DNA from 3 places in the Arthrobacter phoenicis genome. Region 2 is predicted to be linked to each of the others. Evidence: riboswitches for the same ligand, from Rfam matches in the RefSeq annotation. Region 2 holds a riboswitch; each other region holds the start of a gene.

Region 1 (6,447 bases), on a different contig from region 2:
GCGACCTTCAACCGGTCTGCGAGGGCGCCGACGTCATCCCCGGAGGGCACCTCGATCAGCACCTCGCCCAGGCCCAGCGTGTCGCGCCGGGGGCCGGCGCCGCGGCTGTTCCAGACGTTCATGGCCATGTGGTGGTGGTACCCGCCCGCCGAGACGAAGAGGGCCTGGCCGTGCCAGCCTGCGGTCTTTTCGAAGCCCAGGGTCCCGACGTAGAAGTCGTGCGCCGACTGCACGTCGCCGACCTGGAGGTGCACGTGCCCGACGCCGGCGCCGGTTTCGCGCTGGCCGGCGAGCGACGCCTCGGTCAGGTGCTGCTCCAGGTAGCGCTGCGGCGGCAGGGCCAGGCTGTCCATGACAACATTCGCCCCGTCCCACGACCATTCGTCGCGCGGCCGGTCCCAGTACAGCTCGATCCCGTTACCCTCCGGGTCGCTGAAGTAGAAGGCCTCGCTGACCAGATGGTCCGCGCTGCCGGTGAAGAACCGGGGATCGTACTGGGCGGCGGTGGCGACGGTGGCGGCCAGCGCCGCCTGGTCCTCGAACAGGAGGGCGGTGTGGAAGAGCCCGGCCTCGCCCCGGGAGGGGAGGTTCAGTCCCGGGGCCGGGGCGATGTGCACCAGCGGCGTGCGGCCGCGTCCGAGGTAGAGGCCGCCGTCCTGCTCGGCCACCACCTCCAGGCCGAGGGCGCGCTGGTAGTAGTCGGTCATCATTGCCAGGTCGCCGACCTTGAGCATCACGGTGCCCATCGAGAGGTCGGCCGGCAAGAGATCCTGGGTGGCGGCGCTGGTGGTCATTGCATCACTCCGGTGTTGGGGGGGTTTGCCGTCATTCGGCGGCTCTCACCAGATAAAATTACTTGAAGCTTCAATTTATTCCGCGGATGCCGCGCCGATGACGTCCCCGCGGAGGATGACGGCGCGCAGGTTCCGCAACGCGGAGAGATCCCGCCGCGGGTCAGCGGCGCAGGCCAGGACGTCGGCGGGGGCACCCTCGGCGATTCCGGCGGCGCCCAGCCAGGCCCGGGAGGACCAGGCGCCGGCGTCAAGGGCAGCGGCCGGGCCCAGTCCGGCCGCCTGCAGCGCCTCCAGTTCGTCGACGATCCGCCCGTGGGCAATGACGCTCCCGGCGTCGGTGCCCGCGTAGATGGCCACCCCGGCCTCATAGGCCTCGAGGACCCGCTCGGCCCGGCGTTCCCAGAGCGCGCGCATGTGGGCGGCGTAGCGCGGGAACTTGGGCTCGGCCTGCGCGGCGATGTCCGGGAAGGTGGCGATGTTGATCAGGGTGGGGACAATCGGCACGCCCTGGTCGACGAAACGCGGAAGATGGCGGGGCAGCAGCCCGGTCGCGTGTTCAATGCAGTCAATGCCTGCGTCGAGCATGTCATCGAGGGTGTCCTCGGCGAAGCAGTGCGCGGTGACCCGGGCGCCCTCGTCGTGCGCGGCGCTGACGGCGTCCCTGACGGTGCGGGCGGGGAAGCTTGCGGCAAGGTCCCCGGCGTCGCGGTCGATCCAGTCCCCCACGAGCTTGACCCAGCCGTCCCCCGCCCGCGCCTGCTTCCGGACCTCCTCGACCAGGTCACCGGGTTCAACCTCGACGGCGAGGCCGCGCAGGTAGCGACGGCTCCGGGCGATGTGCCGGCCCGCACGGATGATCCGGGGCAGGTCCCGCCGCTGCTGGATCCAGCGCGTGTCATGCACCGCCCCGGCGTCGCGGACCAGCAGGGTCCCGGCGTCACGGTCCGTGCGCGCCTGCGCTTCGGCGACGCCGGCGTCGACGTCACCGCCGGGCCCGAGCCCGATGTGGCAGTGGGCGTCGACCAATCCCGGGATTACCCACCCGTCGATGACTTGGTCCGGGGCCGCCTCCGGACGGTCGAAGGTCAGCACCCCGTCCACAGACCACAGGCCGCGCCGCTCCCGGTTCACGGAGGTGAGGACGGGCCCGGTGAATTCGATGATGCCGCTCATGAGTCCCAGCCTAATCGCGGGAGACGGAACCTTGGAGCCGCGATCGGGGCCCTGTGATAGCTTCGTCTACGACCACACGGGAGCCCTTGCAGGGGCTGAGATCGGGCTGAGGCAGCCTGCGACCGTTGAACCTGTCCGGGTAATGCCGGCGAAGGAAGTGAGTAACCCTTGAGCACCACAAATTCCCAGCACAGCCCTGCCCTCGCGTCGCACACGCTGGCCTACATCGAAGGCGACGGCCTGCGGGTCCCGGTGACCGACATCGCCCTGGAACCCTCCCCCGGCGGCACCCCGAATCCCCCGTTCCGGGCCTACCGCACGGCGGGGCCGGGCAGCGACCCGGTGGCGGGCCTGCCGCCCCTTCGGGCCGACTGGATTGCCGGACGCGGGGACACCGAGCCCTACTCGGGACGGGAACGCAGCCTCCTCGACGACGGCAAGTCCGCGGTCCGCCGCGGGGCCGCCTCGGCGGAGTGGCGCAACGCTCCCCCGGCACCGCGCCGGGCCCTCCCCGGCCGGACCGTCACCCAGATGCATTACGCGCGGCAGGGCGTAGCGACCCCCGAGATGCGTTTCGTCGCCCTGCGCGAGAACTGCGACGTCGAACTGGTCCGCAGCGAACTCGCCGCCGGCCGGGCCATCATCCCGGCGAATATCAACCACCCCGAGTCCGAACCGATGATCATCGGAAAGGCCTTCCTGGTGAAGATCAACGCCAATATCGGTAACTCGGCGGTCACCAGCTCCATCGAGGAGGAGGTGGACAAGCTCCAGTGGGCCACCCAGTGGGGCGCCGACACCGTCATGGATCTCTCCACCGGCGACGACATCCACACCACCCGCGAGTGGATCATCCGCAACTCCCCGGTCCCGATCGGCACCGTCCCGATCTACCAGGCCCTGGAGAAGGTCAACGGCGAGGCGAACGCGCTAACCTGGGAAATCTTCCGGGACACCGTGATCGAGCAGTGCGAGCAGGGCGTGGACTACATGACCATCCACGCAGGGGTGCCGCTCCGGTATGTGCCGTTGACCGCCAACCGGGTCACCGGGATCGTGTCCCGCGGCGGCTCCATCATGGCCGGCTGGTGCCTGGCACACCACCGGGAGAACTTCCTGTACACCCACTTCGACGAGCTCCGCGACATCTTCGCCCGCTACGACGTCGCCTTTTCCCTCGGTGACGGGCTGCGGCCGGGATCGACGGCGGACGCCAACGACGCCGCTCAGTTCGCCGAACTGGACACCCTTGCCGAGCTCACGCAGCGGGCCTGGGAATTCGACGTCCAGGTGATGGTGGAGGGCCCTGGCCATGTCCCGTTCCATCTTGTCCGGGAAAACGTCGAACGCCAGCAGGAGCTGTGCAAGGGGGCGCCGTTCTACACCCTGGGACCGCTGGTGACCGACATCGCGCCCGGCTACGACCACATCACCTCCGCCATCGGCGCCACCGAGATCGCCCGGTACGGGACGGCCATGCTCTGCTACGTCACACCCAAGGAACACCTGGGCCTGCCGAACCGGGACGACGTGAAGACCGGCGTGATCACCTACAAGATCGCCGCCCACGCCGCTGACCTTGCGAAGGGCCACCCCGGCGCGCACGAGCGGGACGACGCCCTGTCCAAGGCCCGCTTCCAGTTCCGCTGGCGGGACCAGTTCGCCCTGTCCCTGGACCCGGTCACCGCCGAGGCCTTCCACGACGAGACGCTGCCCGCCGAGCCGGCCAAGACGGCGCACTTCTGTTCCATGTGCGGGCCGAAGTTCTGCTCGATGCGGATCAGCCAGGACATCCGGAATGAGTTTGGTTCCGCCGAGGCGCAGGCGGCCCGGGCCGACGCGGGCATGCGGGAGAAGAGCGAGGAGTTCCTCGCCTCCGGCGGCAAGGTCTACCTGCCGGATCCGGGTGTGGGGGCTGGCCGGGACTAGGGGGCCCGGGACTAGAAGGCGCGAGGTTAGGAGGCGCGGGCGTGCCGGCTGCGGACGACGTCGGCGATGAAGGAGCGGATCGCCCGGTCCCCCTCCGGTGAGTCCTGCGGCCGGTGCCCGCCCGGGGCGGTTCGGTGCCGGGCGCCGGTCTCCACCAGGTAGCCGGCGATCTCCTCATACAGCGGTTCCCAGCCGCCGGTGAGGACCAGGGTGGGGACGCCCGGGACAATGTGCAGCGGAGCCTCCCAAGCCGGGGCCTGCAGCCGGAGCCGCCGCGCCTCCCGGGCGTTGTCCGCCGCGACTTCCCCGGCGGCCCCGTGCAGCGGGGCGTGCGCGGCGAAGACGCGGCGGACGAATTCGCGGTGGAAGTCCTCGTCGCCCAGGCTGTGCCGGACGTCGAAGAGCGGTTCCATCAGGGCCCGGTGCGCGGCGGTGGCCGGCAGTTCCGCCGTCAGGGAGAGGCAGGCCGGTTCCACCAGCGTGAGGGACTGGACCCGGTCGGGCCGTTCGACGGCGGCCATCATCGCGGCGATGGCACCCTGGGAGTGGGCGACGACGTGGCCACCGGCGGCCCCGCGGCCGTCGTCGGCCAGGGCGCCCAGGACGATCCCGGCGTCCGCCGCGAAGTCGGTTTCCATCGGCTCGGCCGCCGGGTCGAAGCCGTGCCTGCGGAGGAAGAGCGCGTCATAGGCCAGCGCCATGCCGTGCTGTTTCGGCCACGCCGCGGCACCAAAACTGCCGGCCCCGTGGACGAAAACTACGCGCTCCTTGAACATGCTCCAAGCCTATTCCACGGGTCCGTCAACGGGGCCGCGACATACGCCGCGGCCCGCCGCGGAGTGTCGCTACTTGCTGCCGCCGAGGAACTTGTCGAAGCCCTTGGGCAGGTTCAGCTGGGAGGGGTCGAAGTCGCCCTGCTGGCCGAAGGAGGCGCCGGTGGGGACAGCCTTGGCGCCGGCGGCGCGCCGTGCCTCCGCGTCCTTGAGCTCCTGCGCGGCCTTGGCCGGGTTGCCGGAGCGGGCCTTCTTCTTCGGCGCGGGCTTGTTGCCCTTGCGGGCCCCGCCGCCCATCCCCGGCATCCCGGGCATCCCCGGAATGCCGCCGCCGGAGGCCATCTTCTTCATCATCTTCTGCGCCTGGGCGAACCGTTCCAGCAGGCCGTTGACCTCGGAGACGTGCACGCCGGAGCCGCGGGCGATGCGGGCCCGGCGGGAACCGTTGATGATCTTCGGCGCGACCCGCTCGTGCGGGGTCATGGATCGGACGATCGCCTCGACCCGGTCGATTTCGCGCTCGTCGAACTGCTCGAGCTGCTGCCGGATGTTCTGCGCACCGGGCATCATCATGAGCATCTTCTTCATCGAGCCCATGTTGCGGATCTGCTGCATCTGGGCGAGGAAGTCCTCGAGGGTGAAGTCTTCCTGGTCGGCGAACTTCTTCGCCATCCGGGCTGCTTCGTCCTTATCCCAGGACTTCTCGGCCTGCTCGATCAGGGTAAGCACGTCGCCCATGTCGAGGATGCGGGAGGCCATCCGGTCCGGGTGGAAGAGCTCGAAGTCGTCCAGGCCTTCGCCGGTGGAGGCGAACATGACCGGCTTGCCGGTGACCGACGCGACCGAGAGCGCGGCACCGCCGCGGGCGTCGCCGTCGAGCTTGGAGAGCACGATGCCGGTGAAGTTGACGCCCTCGTCGAAGGCCATGGCGGTGTTGACCGCGTCCTGGCCGATCATCGAGTCGATGACGAACAGGACCTCGTTCGGGACGATGGCCCGGCGGATCTGGCGCGCCTGTTCCATCATGTCCGCGTCCACGCCGAGGCGGCCGGCGGTGTCCACGATCACGACGTCGTGCAGGGTGCGCTTGGCTTCCTCGACGCCGGCGCGGGCGACGGCGACCGGGTCGCCGGCCGGGTGGTCCAGTTCGGTGGAGGTGGCGCCGGGGTGCGGGGCGAACACGGGCACGCCGGCGCGCTGGCCGACGACCTGGAGCTGGGTGACGGCGTTGGGGCGCTGCAGGTCACAGGCCACCAGCATGGGGCTGTGGCCCTGGGACTTCAGGTGCTTGGAGAGCTTGCCGGCGAGGGTGGTCTTACCGGCACCCTGGAGGCCGGCGAGCATGATGATGGTGGGGCCGGTCTTGGCCAGCCGGATCCGGCGGGTCTCGCCGCCGAGGATCTCGACGAGTTCCTCGTTGACGATCTTCACGATCTGCTGGCTGGGGTTCAACGCACCGGAGACCTCGGCGCCGAGAGCACGTTCGCGCACGCGGGAGGTGAATTCGCGGACCACCGGCACGGCGACGTCGGCGTCAAGCAGGGCACGGCGGATCTCCCGGACCGTGGCGTCGACGTCGGCCTCGGTCAGGCGGCCCTTGCCGCGAAGGTTCTTGAAGGTTGCTGTCAACCGGTCAGAGAGTGAATTGAACACGCGCCGTGCACTTCTTTCAGTGGATCTGCAGCTGGCGGCCGGAACGGCGCGCCAGTGTCGGAACTGTCTCGCCGGAACGAACCGGCCCGACAACGGGACTCGACTATCTAGGGTACCAAGACCCG
Region 2 (4,539 bases):
TCCCGCAGAACGGCGCGCTGTTCCGGCGCCTCACGGCAAGCGCCGCCTTTCTCGATTCAAGGCGTTCTTGAAATCCTTCGTTTCTGAGAACGTCGAACGATCGAGGCAGGCTTGAGATTGGGGGGTGAGGTGAGGTAGAGGAGCATCACGATTAAGCGGACGCGGATTGAGCGCGGCCGGGTCCGGTCGGCGGTCAGCCAGACGTACGCGTCGGCCAGTCGTTGCTGGATGGGGCCGGTCCCGGCGGTGAGGGCTTCAACGGCCCTTTCGAACAGGCCTCTTAGTCGGCGGTGTTCAGGTCCGGCCAGGACCGGCCACGAAGGACCGGCCCTGGCCGGACCCGCTCCTAGCTCCTGGGCAGAACCGGTTCGGGCAGGTAGACCTTCCCGCCGGATTCGAGGAATTCGGTGGACTTGGCCTCCATTCCTGCGATGGCTTCCTGTTCGGACATGCCTCCGAACTGGTCGCGGATGTCCTGGGAGAGCCGCATGGAACAGAACTTGGGACCGCACATGGAGCAGAAGTGCGCGGTCTTGGCCGGTTCGGCGGGCAGGGTCTCGTCGTGGAAGGATTCGGCCGTTTCCGGGTCCAGGGAAAGGGCGAACTGATCGCGCCAGCGGAACTCGAACCGTGCCTTGGACAGGGCGTCGTCGCGTTCGTGGGCGCCCGGGTGGCCTTTGGCGAGGTCCGCGGCGTGGGCGGCGATCTTGTAGGTGATCACGCCGGTTTTGACGTCATCTTTGTTCGGCAACCCGAGGTGTTCTTTGGGCGTGACGTAGCAGAGCATCGCGGTGCCGTAGCGGGCGATCTCCGTGGCGCCGATGGCCGAGGTGATGTGGTCGTAGCCGGGGGCAATGTCGGTCACCAGTGGGCCGAGGGTATAGAACGGGGCGCCGTCGCAGAGTTCCTGCTGGCGTTCGACGTTTTCCCGGACCAGGTGGAAGGGGATGTGGCCCGGGCCTTCGACCATGACCTGCACGTCGTACTTCCAGGCGCGCTTGGTCAGCTCCGCCAGGGTGTCTAGTTCGGCAAACTGTGCGGCGTCGTTGGCATCCGCGGTCGCCCCCGGCCGCAGGCCGTCGCCCAGGGAAAAGGCGACGTCGTACTTGGCGAAGATTTCGCACAGTTCATCGAAGTGGGTGTAGAGGAAGTTCTCCTGGTGATGGGCCAGGCACCAACCGGCCATGATGGACCCTCCGCGGGAGACGATCCCGGTCACCCGGTTTGCGGTCAGCGGCACGTAGCGCAGCAGCACGCCGGCGTGGACGGTCATGTAGTCCACGCCCTGCTCGCACTGCTCGATCACGGTGTCCCGGTAGATCTCCCAGGTCAGGTCATTGGCCTCGCCGTTGACCTTCTCCAGCGCCTGATAGATCGGGACCGTGCCGATCGGGACGGGGGAGTTGCGGATGATCCATTCACGGGTGGTGTGGATGTCATCGCCGGTGGAGAGGTCCATCACCGTGTCTGCGCCCCACTGGGCGGCCCACTGCAGTTTGTCCACTTCCTCGGCAATGGAGCTGGTCACGGCCGAGTTGCCGATGTTGGCGTTGATCTTCACCAGGAACGCCTTGCCGATGATCATCGGCTCGGATTCAGGGTGGTTAATGTTGTTCGGAATGATGGCCCGGCCCGCCGCCACCTCACTGCGGACCAGTTCAACGTCGCAGTTCTCCCGCACTGCCACGAACCGCATCTCCTGCGTGATCACGCCCTGGCGGGCGTAGTGCATCTGGGTGACCGTCTTGCCGTTGAGGGCGCGGCGGGGCACCGGCTGCGCGCCCTTCCATTCCGCGGACGCGGCACCCCGGCGCACGGCGGACTTGCCGTCATCGAGCAGGTTCCGTTCCCGTCCGCCGTAGGGCTCGGTGTCGCCCCGGGATTCTATCCATTCGGACCGGAACGGCTCCAGGCCGATTACCGGATCGCTGCCGGGCCCGGCCGTCCGGTACACCGTGAACGGTGGATTCTTCACCCCGTTCGGAGAGTCCTCCAAGGCGATCTCCGTGACAGGGACGCTAATGCCGTGTTCCGGGTCGCGGGCGTACGCGAGCGAATGTGAATTCATGGCGTTCATCAGTGGTTTCCTACTTCCTTCGCCGGCATGACCCGGACAGGTTCAACGGTCGCAGGCTGCATCAGCCCGATCTCAGCCCCTGCATTAGGGCACCCGTGTGGATGAAAAAACCCTAGCACCCCGGCGTGCCCGTTCCGGTTGGATGATGACTGGTGTTCCCCGGAGGGCCTCCATCCTCGGAAGCAGGCCCTCCCAGCGATGGGGATATGACATATCTCCGGCAGCTGAGGCCTCCTGTTCGCAGCTGCCGGGGCTGACGCGCTCCTCGGTCAACCGCCAGCCCGGCCAACGCACAGCACCCGGGAATGGTGCAGACGCCTTCTGCTATTCCGTGCAGTCGACTTCTGAAACTGACATCAACCCTCGTCATAGGAATTAGCTAAAACCGCCAAACCGAGCTGCGAAAAAACCGCCAATCCGAACTAGCAGTCACACAGGAGGAGCGTCGGGATCTGGTCGGGTTTAGAGGTAGCTGCAGATGCGTTCGGGGTCGCAGGCTGCAGGGTCCCCGGCGGCCGCGGCGTCATGAAATTCGGCAACGGTTGCACGCAGTGCCGTGAGTTCTGCGATCCGGGCGTCGAGGTCGCGGAGCTGTTTGGCCAGCAGATCCCGGACGTGTACGCAGGGGCCTGGCCGATGTCCCGGACGGAGAGGATGTCACCGATCTGGGCAAGGGTCAGTCCGGCCGTGCGGCCGCGGCGGATGAATTCCAGCCGGCTGACTGTTTCCTGGGCGTAGTCGCGGTATCCGTTCGGTGCCCTGTCGGCGGCCGGCAATAGGCCGCGGTCCTCGTAGAACCGCAGGGTCTTGGCCGTCATGCCCGCGGCTGCGGCAGTTTCGCCGATAAGCATCATGCACCTCTCGTCCCCGGGGGGTTCCTCCTTGACCTTCCAGTTTAGTGGAAGGTCAACAGGGGGTAGGAACCCGCGGGTGGCGCCCCGGGCCGGGAGAGCGGAGTCAGCCTCTTGACCTTCCCCCTCGGTGGAAGGTGCAGACTGGGGCAGAACCATATACGAGGCACTGTTACGGGTATTTCGGGACGTCGCTGCTGTACGACTTTGGAGGATTCCATGTCTGAACCAACACCTGATTTTGATCTGGCCGTCATCGGATCGGGCGGCGGAGCATTCGCGGCCGCGATCCGGGCGACCAACCTGGGCAAACGCGTCCTGATGATCGAGCGCTCCACCGTCGGCGGCACGTGCGTGAACACCGGCTGCGTGCCGTCCAAGGCACTCCTGGCCGCGGCAGAGGCCAGGCAAGTTGCCCTGGACGGAGCAGGCCGGTTCCCCGGCATCAGCACCTCAGCCGGGCCGGTGGACATGGCCGGGCTGATCGGTGGGAAGCGTTCCCTGGTGGAGACGATGCGTTCGGATAAGTACGTGGACCTGATCGCGGACTATGGCTGGGAGCTGCGCCAGGGCAATGCCGTGTTCACCGGCACCCAGGACGATCCCGTCCTGGAAATCACCGGACAGGACGGGATGCGGGAGTCCGTAAGGGCCGCGCACTATCTGGTGGCCACTGGGTCGGCTCCGTGGGCGCCCCCGATCGAGGGTTTGGCAGACACGGACTACCTGACCGCCACCACCGCGATGGAACTCGAGGAGGTCCCCGACTCCCTGCTCGTGCTCGGCGGCGGGTACGTGGCCCTGGAACAGGCCCAGCTCTTCGCCCGGCTCGGGTCCAAGGTCACCATGCTGGTCCGCTCCCGCCTGGCCTCGGCCGAGGAACCCGAAGCCTCCCGCGCCCTGATGGGCGTCTTCGCCGACGAGGGCATCCGCGTCGTCCGCCGGGCGGCCGTGTCCTCCGTACGTACGGATCCGGCCACCCGCGGGATCGTTGCGACCGCGGCCGCCTCCGGCGGCCAGGAGGAATTCCGGGCCGCCAGGCTGCTCGTCGCCACGGGAAGGCGCCCGGTCACGGACGGCCTGAACCTGTCCGCGGTCGGCGTGAAAACCGGGGACGGCGGCGAGATCTTGGTCAACAGCCGGCTGGCCAGCACCAATCCCAGGATATTGGCCGCCGGAGACGTGACCGGACACCGCGAATTCGTCTACGTCGCAGCATCCCACGGCTCCCTGGTGGTGGAGAACGCCTTCAACAACGCCGGCCGCGAGGTCGACTACCGGCACCTGCCCCGGGTCACCTTCACCAGCCCGGCCCTGGCCGCGGTCGGGATGACCGACAAGGAAGCCAACGAGGCCGGTATCCGGTGCGAATGCCGGGTCCTGCCCCTGGAGTACGTGCCCCGGGCCCTGGTGAACAGGGACACCCGCGGCTTCATCAAGATCGTCGCGGACGCGGACACCGGGCGGATTGTGGGAATCACCGCCGTCGCGAAGGACGCCGGTGACCTCGCCGCCGCCGGGGTCTACATCCTGGAAGCCGGGATGACCGTGGAGCAGGTGGCGAACCTGTGGAGCCCGTACCTGACCATGGCCGAGGGGATCAAGATCGCC
Region 3 (6,447 bases), on a different contig from region 2:
TGCCGGCGTCACGTCGCCGGCCTGGGTGGCGTTACTGGTCATCGGCGTCGCCGAGTCCACTCTCCTTGAGCGGCTGCTGGGCGCGGCGGCCGCTGACCGATTCGGTCCAGATGCCGGCCTTGCGTTCGGCTTCGAGCTCGGCGCGGGCGGCGGCCTTGGCGTCGCGGCGTTCCTGCTGTTCCTCGCGCTTCTGGCCGCGGGTGGGCCGGTCGCCGATGTCCGCGAAGCGGATGTCGGTGCCACGCGGGGAGGCCAGCAGTTCCGCGCCGGCCATCATGGTGGGTTCCCAGTCGAAGACGACGCCGTCGTCCTCGCCGATCACCACGGCGTCGCCGGGCTTCGCGCCCTGCTTGAACAGCTCGGTTTCGACGCCCAGCTTGGCCAGCCGGTCCGCGAGGTAGCCGATGGCTTCCTCGTTGGTGAAGTCGGTCTGCTTGACCCAGCGGACCGGCTTCTCGCCCAGGACGCGGAACAGCGGCTCCATGCCGCGTTCCTCGCGCCGGATGGTGAAGCCGGATTCGTTGACGGCACGGGGGCGCAGCACCGGGGCCGCGACCTTCGGCGGGGTTGCGGCGACGGCGTCGCGGGCGGCCTTGACGATCTCGGCCATCGCGAAGCCCAGCTGGCGCAGGCCCTCGTGGCTGGTGGCGGAAATTTCGAAGACGCGGTAGCCGCGCTTCTCCAGCTCGGGGCGGACGAACTCGGCCATGTCCTTGCCGTCGGGGAGGTCCACCTTGTTCAGGGCGACCAGCCGCGGGCGGTGGTTCAGGGGAACAACCTCGCCGTCGGTGCCGGCGTAGCTCATGTCGACGGCGTACTTCTCCAGCTCGGCCTCGATCACGGCCAGGTCGGAAAGAGGGTCGCGGTCCGATTCGAGCGTGCCGCAGTCCAGGACGTGGACCAGGGCGGCGCAGCGTTCAACGTGGCGCAGGAAGTGGTGGCCGAGGCCCTTGCCCTCGCTGGCGCCCTCGATCAGGCCGGGCACGTCGGCGATGGTGAAGCGGACGTCGCCGGCCTGGACGACGCCGAGGTTCGGGATCAGGGTGGTGAACGGGTAGTCCGCGATCTTGGGCCGCGCGGCGGACATGGCCGCGATCAGGCTGGACTTGCCGGCGGACGGGAAGCCGACCAGGGCGATGTCCGCGATGGACTTCAGTTCCAGGACGATGTCGCTGGATTCGCCCTCGATGCCGAGCAGCGCGAAGCCGGGGGCGCGGCGCTTCTGCGAGGACAGGGCCGCGTTGCCGAGGCCGCCGAGGCCGCCGGCGGCGGCGATGTATTCGGTGCCCTCCCCCACCATGTCGGCCAGGACGGTGCCGTCCTTGCTCTTGACGACGGTGCCTTCGGGGACGGGCAGGACCAGGGTCTCGCCGTTCTTGCCGCCGCGCCAGTCACCCATGCCGGGGCCGCCGTTGGTGGCGTGCCGGTGGGGGGCGTGATGGTAGTCCAGGAGGGTGGTGGTCTGGGGGTCGACGCGGAGGATCACGTCGCCGCCGTTGCCGCCGTTGCCGCCGTCGGGCCCGCCGAGGGGCTTGAACTTCTCACGGTGGACGGAGACACACCCGTGACCGCCGGTACCGCCGGATACGTGCAGTACTACCCGGTCTACAAAGCTGGCCACGTGGATCTCCTCAGTGCTGTTCCCGGTCCGCAAGGTCACGGAATGATTGTAATGCGGTTAAACACCGGTGGAGCGGACCCATTGGCCCGCCCCACCGATTGTGAAACGTAGGTGTTACTCTGCGGCTGCAGCAGCCACGATGTTCACGACGCGACGGCCACGACGGGTGCCGAACTCGACGGCGCCGGGGGTCAGAGCGAACAGGGTGTCGTCGCCGCCACGGCCAACGCCGGCGCCCGGGTGGAAGTGGGTGCCACGCTGGCGGACGATGATCTCGCCGGCGGAAACAACCTGGCCGCCGAAGCGCTTCACGCCGAGGTACTGGGCGTTGGAGTCACGACCGTTGCGAGTGGAGCTCGCGCCTTTTTTATGTGCCATTTGGAATGCCTGCCTTCAAAAAATTCTGGGAAACTGCGGGAACCTGATCAGTAACGGAAAGTTACTTGATACCGGTGATCTTGACCTTGGTCAGTTCCTGACGGTGACCCTGGCGCTTCTTGTAACCGGTCTTGTTCTTGTACTTCTGGATGACGATCTTGGGACCACGGAGGTCTTCCAGGATCTCAGCCGTAACCGTTACCTTAGCCAGGTCCGCTGCGGCGGACGTGACCTTGTCACCGTCCACCAGGAGCAGTGCGGGCAGCTCAAAGGTGCTGCCGGCTCCACCGGGGACGCGGTTCAGGGTAACGAAGTCTCCAACAGAAACCTTCTCTTGGCGGCCGCCTGCGCGGACAATCGCGTACACCACTGGGGAACTCACTTCTCTCGACGTTTATTACTAGATTTGCGTGCGGAACCTGGCCCCGAACTACCGGAGCGGCTCACGCTGTGCCTCAACGCCGGCAGGTTCCCCGGGGGAACCCATGAGCTATCCCGTGGATCATCCGTCCCGCGTGGGGTGGACAGCTCCTCAAGGTCATAACCCAAGTGTTGGCGTAAGCACCGAAGATCAAGACTACGCTAATTTCGCCTTCGGCCGCAAACGAGGCAGGCCCCGGAGAGTCGGGCGTGACCGGTGCCACAGTGCCGTTTTCCAAGGAACCGGACCGGGCGCCGCAGCCGCTTTCGGGAACCGCGCCCCACCACCTTACCGGCAGCGGCTCCCGTTCCGGGTCAGGCGTGCAGCCTCGGCGCGTCGAAGAAGTCCACCTCGAAGCGCACGGAGTGGACGAAGGCCTCGGTCATGGCGCCCCGTTCGGCGGCGGAACCGCGGCGGGCGGCGGCGTCCGTGTAGCGGATCGCCTGCCGGGTCGACGCGGCGAAGGCCTCGTCCGCGTATGTCCGCAGCCAGGCCGCGTAGGGGTGGCCTTCGTCCGCGCCCGCGGCGAGGAACTGCGCGTGCAGCGCGGCGCCCACCTCGGCATAGAGCCAAAAGCAGGGTAGCGCCGCGGCCACGAGGACCCCGTAGCTGCCGGCCAGGGACGCAGCGTGCAGGTGGTCCACGTAGGACTTGGTGACCGGACCCTGCCGCCGCGGGGTGCCCGCACGCCCGGCCAGCCAGCTCCGGTGCAGTTCCGACTCAACCTCCAGGCACTGGGCGGCCGAGCGTGACCAGAACAGCTGCTCTGCCTCCGTCGGGGCAAGCGCTGCGGCGCGGGACAGCACCCGGGAGTAGCCGTTGAGGTAGAGCGCGTCCTGGCCGAGGTAGTAGGCGAACTCATGCTCCGGCAAGGTTCCGTCCGCCAGACCCCGGATGAAGTCCAGGGCATAGATTTCCGTCAGGCCCTCCGCGGCGAGGGGCTCGAGGCCGGTGGCGAAGTCGCCGGGTTCCTTGAGGTGTTCCGTGAACTGTTCCGTGCCGGGCCCGGGCGCCGGTTCCGTGGGCTGGGCGAGGTGGTGGAAGTGGTGGACGGGTCCGTTGCCGGAGCCGACGTCGAGCCGTCCGGCCTCGCGCAGCGCCCCCAGCAGCCAGGGCTTGACGCGGCGCAGCGCGGTTTCCCAGTCCCCGCCGGCGGCGTAGGCCGTGGCAAGGGCCGAGGACAGCGAGCACCCGGTGCCGTGGCTGTTGCGGGTGTCGACCCGCTCCCCCGGCACCACCACGGTTTCGCTGCCGAGCAGTCCGGCGCTGTTGACCAGCGCGTCCGGGCATCCGCCGTCGGCGTCCTCCTCGAGGTGGCCGCCCTTGACCAGGACCGTGGTTCCGGCCAGCGCGGAGAGGCGTTTGCCCTGCTCCAGCGCCTCCGCCCAGCCGGCGGCGACCGGTTCGTCCAGCAGGAGGGCGAGTTCGGCCAGGTTGGGGGTGACCAGGTCGGCGAGCGGCAGCAGGGTGTGCAGCGCCGCCACCGCCGATTCCTGCAGCAGCCGGTCACCGCTGGTGGCGACCATGACGGGGTCCAGGACGACGACGGCGGGCCGGGTGCGTTCCAGCCACGCCCGTACCGCGTCGATGACGCCGGCGTCGCCGAGCATGCCGATCTTCACGGCATCGATGGTGATGTCCTCGGCGATGGCGTCCAGCTGCTCGGTCAGGAAGGCGGCGGGCGGCACGTGCACGGACCGGACGCCGCGGGTGTTCTGGGCGGTCAGGGCCGTGATGGCGGCCATGCCGTAGCCACCCATGGCCGCGATGCTCTTCAGGTCCGCCTGGATTCCGGCACCGCCGGTAGGGTCGGACCCCGCGATGGCGAGGACCCTCGCCACCGGGGCCTGCCCGGTGGCGTCGTCGGCCGTGCCGGCCGACGCATCGGGTCCGGCGGCGTCGTCGGCAGCCTGCTCTGCCGGGAACACCGTCTGCAGGAAGGTGGCGCCGGGGACGGTTGACAGTGCCGCGGGTGCTGCCGCGGGTTGGGTCGAAGACAAGAGACATCCCTTCGCCGGTGCTAACCGGACAGGTTCAACGGGTGTGGATCTCAGCCGGCCCGATGCGCGGCACCCCGTGTCGCGTTCCAGCGTAGCGCCCCTCCCCGGGTTCTCCCGTTCCTGTCCGCCCCTCCGGCCGGTCTCCCCCTTAACCGGCTCTCGGGTACCGCCCGGAGTCGACGCTTCGAAACGTCGAGTCCGGGAGATACCCGCGAGTGGTACGGAGCGGTACCGAGTGGTGCGGCGGCGGAGCGGTTACAGCTCCGAGGCCGGTACGCCGACGCCGAGGATGATCGGGCCGCCGTTGTCCTTGACCACGGGCTTGACCGTTTCCGGTGCCTTGGCCTCGTGGACCGAGCCCTGGCCGGACGCGCTCGAGGCCTGCCGGTGCTGCTCGACGGCGGTCTCGTTGGCCGCCCCCTGGGCACGGCTGGCGCTGCGGTGCCGCCGCGGACGGCGCTGACCGGTGACCGGTTCCGCAGCCGCGGGGGTGCGGGCGGCGACGGGGGCCGCCACCGGTGCGGCCGTCTTCGGAGCCTCCTGCTGCCGGGTGTCCTGCTTGGGAGCCTGCTGCGGGGCGGGTTCCCGGCGCGCTTCGGGCTCGGCCGCGCGGTTGCGGGCGTTCGGCGGCTGGATCCGGGCCGTGCGGGCACGTCCCCGGCCCCGGGTTGCCCGGGACTGGTCAGCAGACCGACCGGCGGCCGGAGCCTCGGCGGGTACCTCAGCCTCCGGGGCAGGGGCTTCCACGGACCGTGCCTCCACAGCCGGCGCTTCCACGGACGGGGCGGCCTCGCGGGCCGCGGTCTCCGTGGTCCCGGACTGGCGGTTCCGCGAGTCCGAGTCGCCCAGGTTGGCGAACGCCTCGGTCAGCAGGTCCAGGGTCAGGGCCGGCTGCGGCGCCTGCTCGGCGTGCTCGACGAAGGGCAGGGCCACCTGCTCGCCGCCGAAGGTCAGCACGGCGGCGGGACGGCCGGCTGCTTCCTCGGTGGAGGCCAGCTCGACGGCGGCGTCAAGGGCCGCCTGCCGGGTCTCGGCGTCGGGCGCTGAGGTGGCGTCGCCGTCGTGCAGGTGGGCCGCGTGGGCCGCCGCCGCGATGTTTGCCAGCGCGGCCCGGGTAGCTTCTGCCTTGGCGTGCCGCTCGGCCTCGGTGGGCTCGTGGTGTCCGGCAGCCGGTGCCTGCTGCTGGACCTCGGTGCCCTGGCCGCCCTTGCCGCGGCGGCGCTTGCGCTCGTTGCGGGCGGCGGGCTGCTGCTCGGTGCGCGGAACGTGGTGTTCCGCGGCGACGGTGTTGGCGCGGCGGTGCTCGACCGGCTCGTCGTGCGTGACGACGCCTCGGCCGGCGCAGGCCTCGCACTGCTCGCCGAAGACTTCCAGCAGGCCGGTGCCCATCCGCTTGCGGGTCATCTGCACCAGGCCCAGCGAGGTAACCTCGGCGACCTGGTGCTTGGTCCGGTCCCGGCCCAGGCACTCCACCATGCGGCGCAGCACGAGGTCGCGGTTGGATTCCAGCACCATGTCGATGAAGTCGATCACGATGATGCCGCCGATGTCGCGGAGGCGCAGCTGGCGGACGACTTCCTCGGCCGCTTCCAGGTTGTTCTTGGTGACGGTTTCCTCGAGGTTGCCGCCGCTGCCGGTGAACTTGCCGGTGTTGACGTCCACCACGGTCATGGCCTCGGTGCGGTCGATCACGAGGGAGCCGCCGGAAGGCAGGAAGACCTTGCGCTCCAGAGCCTTGTGGATCTGCTCATCGATGCGCCAGGCGGAGAAGATGTCCGTGTCCTTGGTCCACTTCTCGAGCCTGCCCACCAGGTCCGGCGCCACGTAAGTGACGTAGGCCTCGATGGTGTCCCAGGCCTCCTCTCCGGAGACGATCAGCTTGGAGAAGTCCTCGTTGAACACGTCGCGGACCACCTTGATGGTCAGGTCAGGTTCGCCATAGAGGAGCTCCGGGGCGAGGATCTTGGTGGACGTGGCCTGGCTTTCGATGCCTTCCCACTGGGCGCGCAGACGGTTGATGTCATGCG

What was found. A riboswitch is a leader RNA that binds a small molecule or an ion and turns the genes downstream of it on or off. The one in region 2 is predicted to bind thiamine pyrophosphate.
Region 1: it holds a riboswitch for thiamine pyrophosphate, as region 2 does, so the genes downstream of both, thiC (phosphomethylpyrimidine synthase ThiC) here and thiC (phosphomethylpyrimidine synthase ThiC) in region 2, are expected to answer to the same signal.
Region 3: it holds a riboswitch for thiamine pyrophosphate, as region 2 does, so the genes downstream of both, ABC337_RS15725 (bifunctional hydroxymethylpyrimidine kinase/phosphomethylpyrimidine kinase) here and thiC (phosphomethylpyrimidine synthase ThiC) in region 2, are expected to answer to the same signal.

What each region holds. Positions count from the first base shown of each region.
Region 1 is NZ_JBDFMK010000001.1:3,188,341-3,194,787, reverse strand. It holds gene ABC337_RS14965 (VOC family protein) at 1-794, opposite strand, end outside; gene ABC337_RS14960 (amidohydrolase family protein) at 870-1,967, opposite strand; TPP riboswitch at 2,034-2,141, shown strand; gene thiC (phosphomethylpyrimidine synthase ThiC) at 2,136-3,896, shown strand; gene ABC337_RS14950 (alpha/beta fold hydrolase) at 3,923-4,672, opposite strand; gene ffh (signal recognition particle protein) at 4,742-6,322, opposite strand.
Region 2 is NZ_JBDFMK010000005.1:7,437-11,975, forward strand. It holds gene thiC (phosphomethylpyrimidine synthase ThiC) at 347-2,077, opposite strand; TPP riboswitch at 2,075-2,184, opposite strand; partial or broken gene ABC337_RS18480 (heavy metal-responsive transcriptional regulator) at 2,540-2,928, opposite strand; gene merA (mercury(II) reductase) at 3,148-4,539, shown strand, end outside.
Region 3 is NZ_JBDFMK010000001.1:3,321,281-3,327,727, reverse strand. It holds gene proB (glutamate 5-kinase) at 1-42, opposite strand, end outside; gene obgE (GTPase ObgE) at 32-1,621, opposite strand; gene rpmA (50S ribosomal protein L27) at 1,736-1,999, opposite strand; gene rplU (50S ribosomal protein L21) at 2,061-2,369, opposite strand; gene ABC337_RS15725 (bifunctional hydroxymethylpyrimidine kinase/phosphomethylpyrimidine kinase) at 2,735-4,261, opposite strand; TPP riboswitch at 4,410-4,507, opposite strand; gene ABC337_RS15720 (Rne/Rng family ribonuclease) at 4,676-6,447, opposite strand, start outside.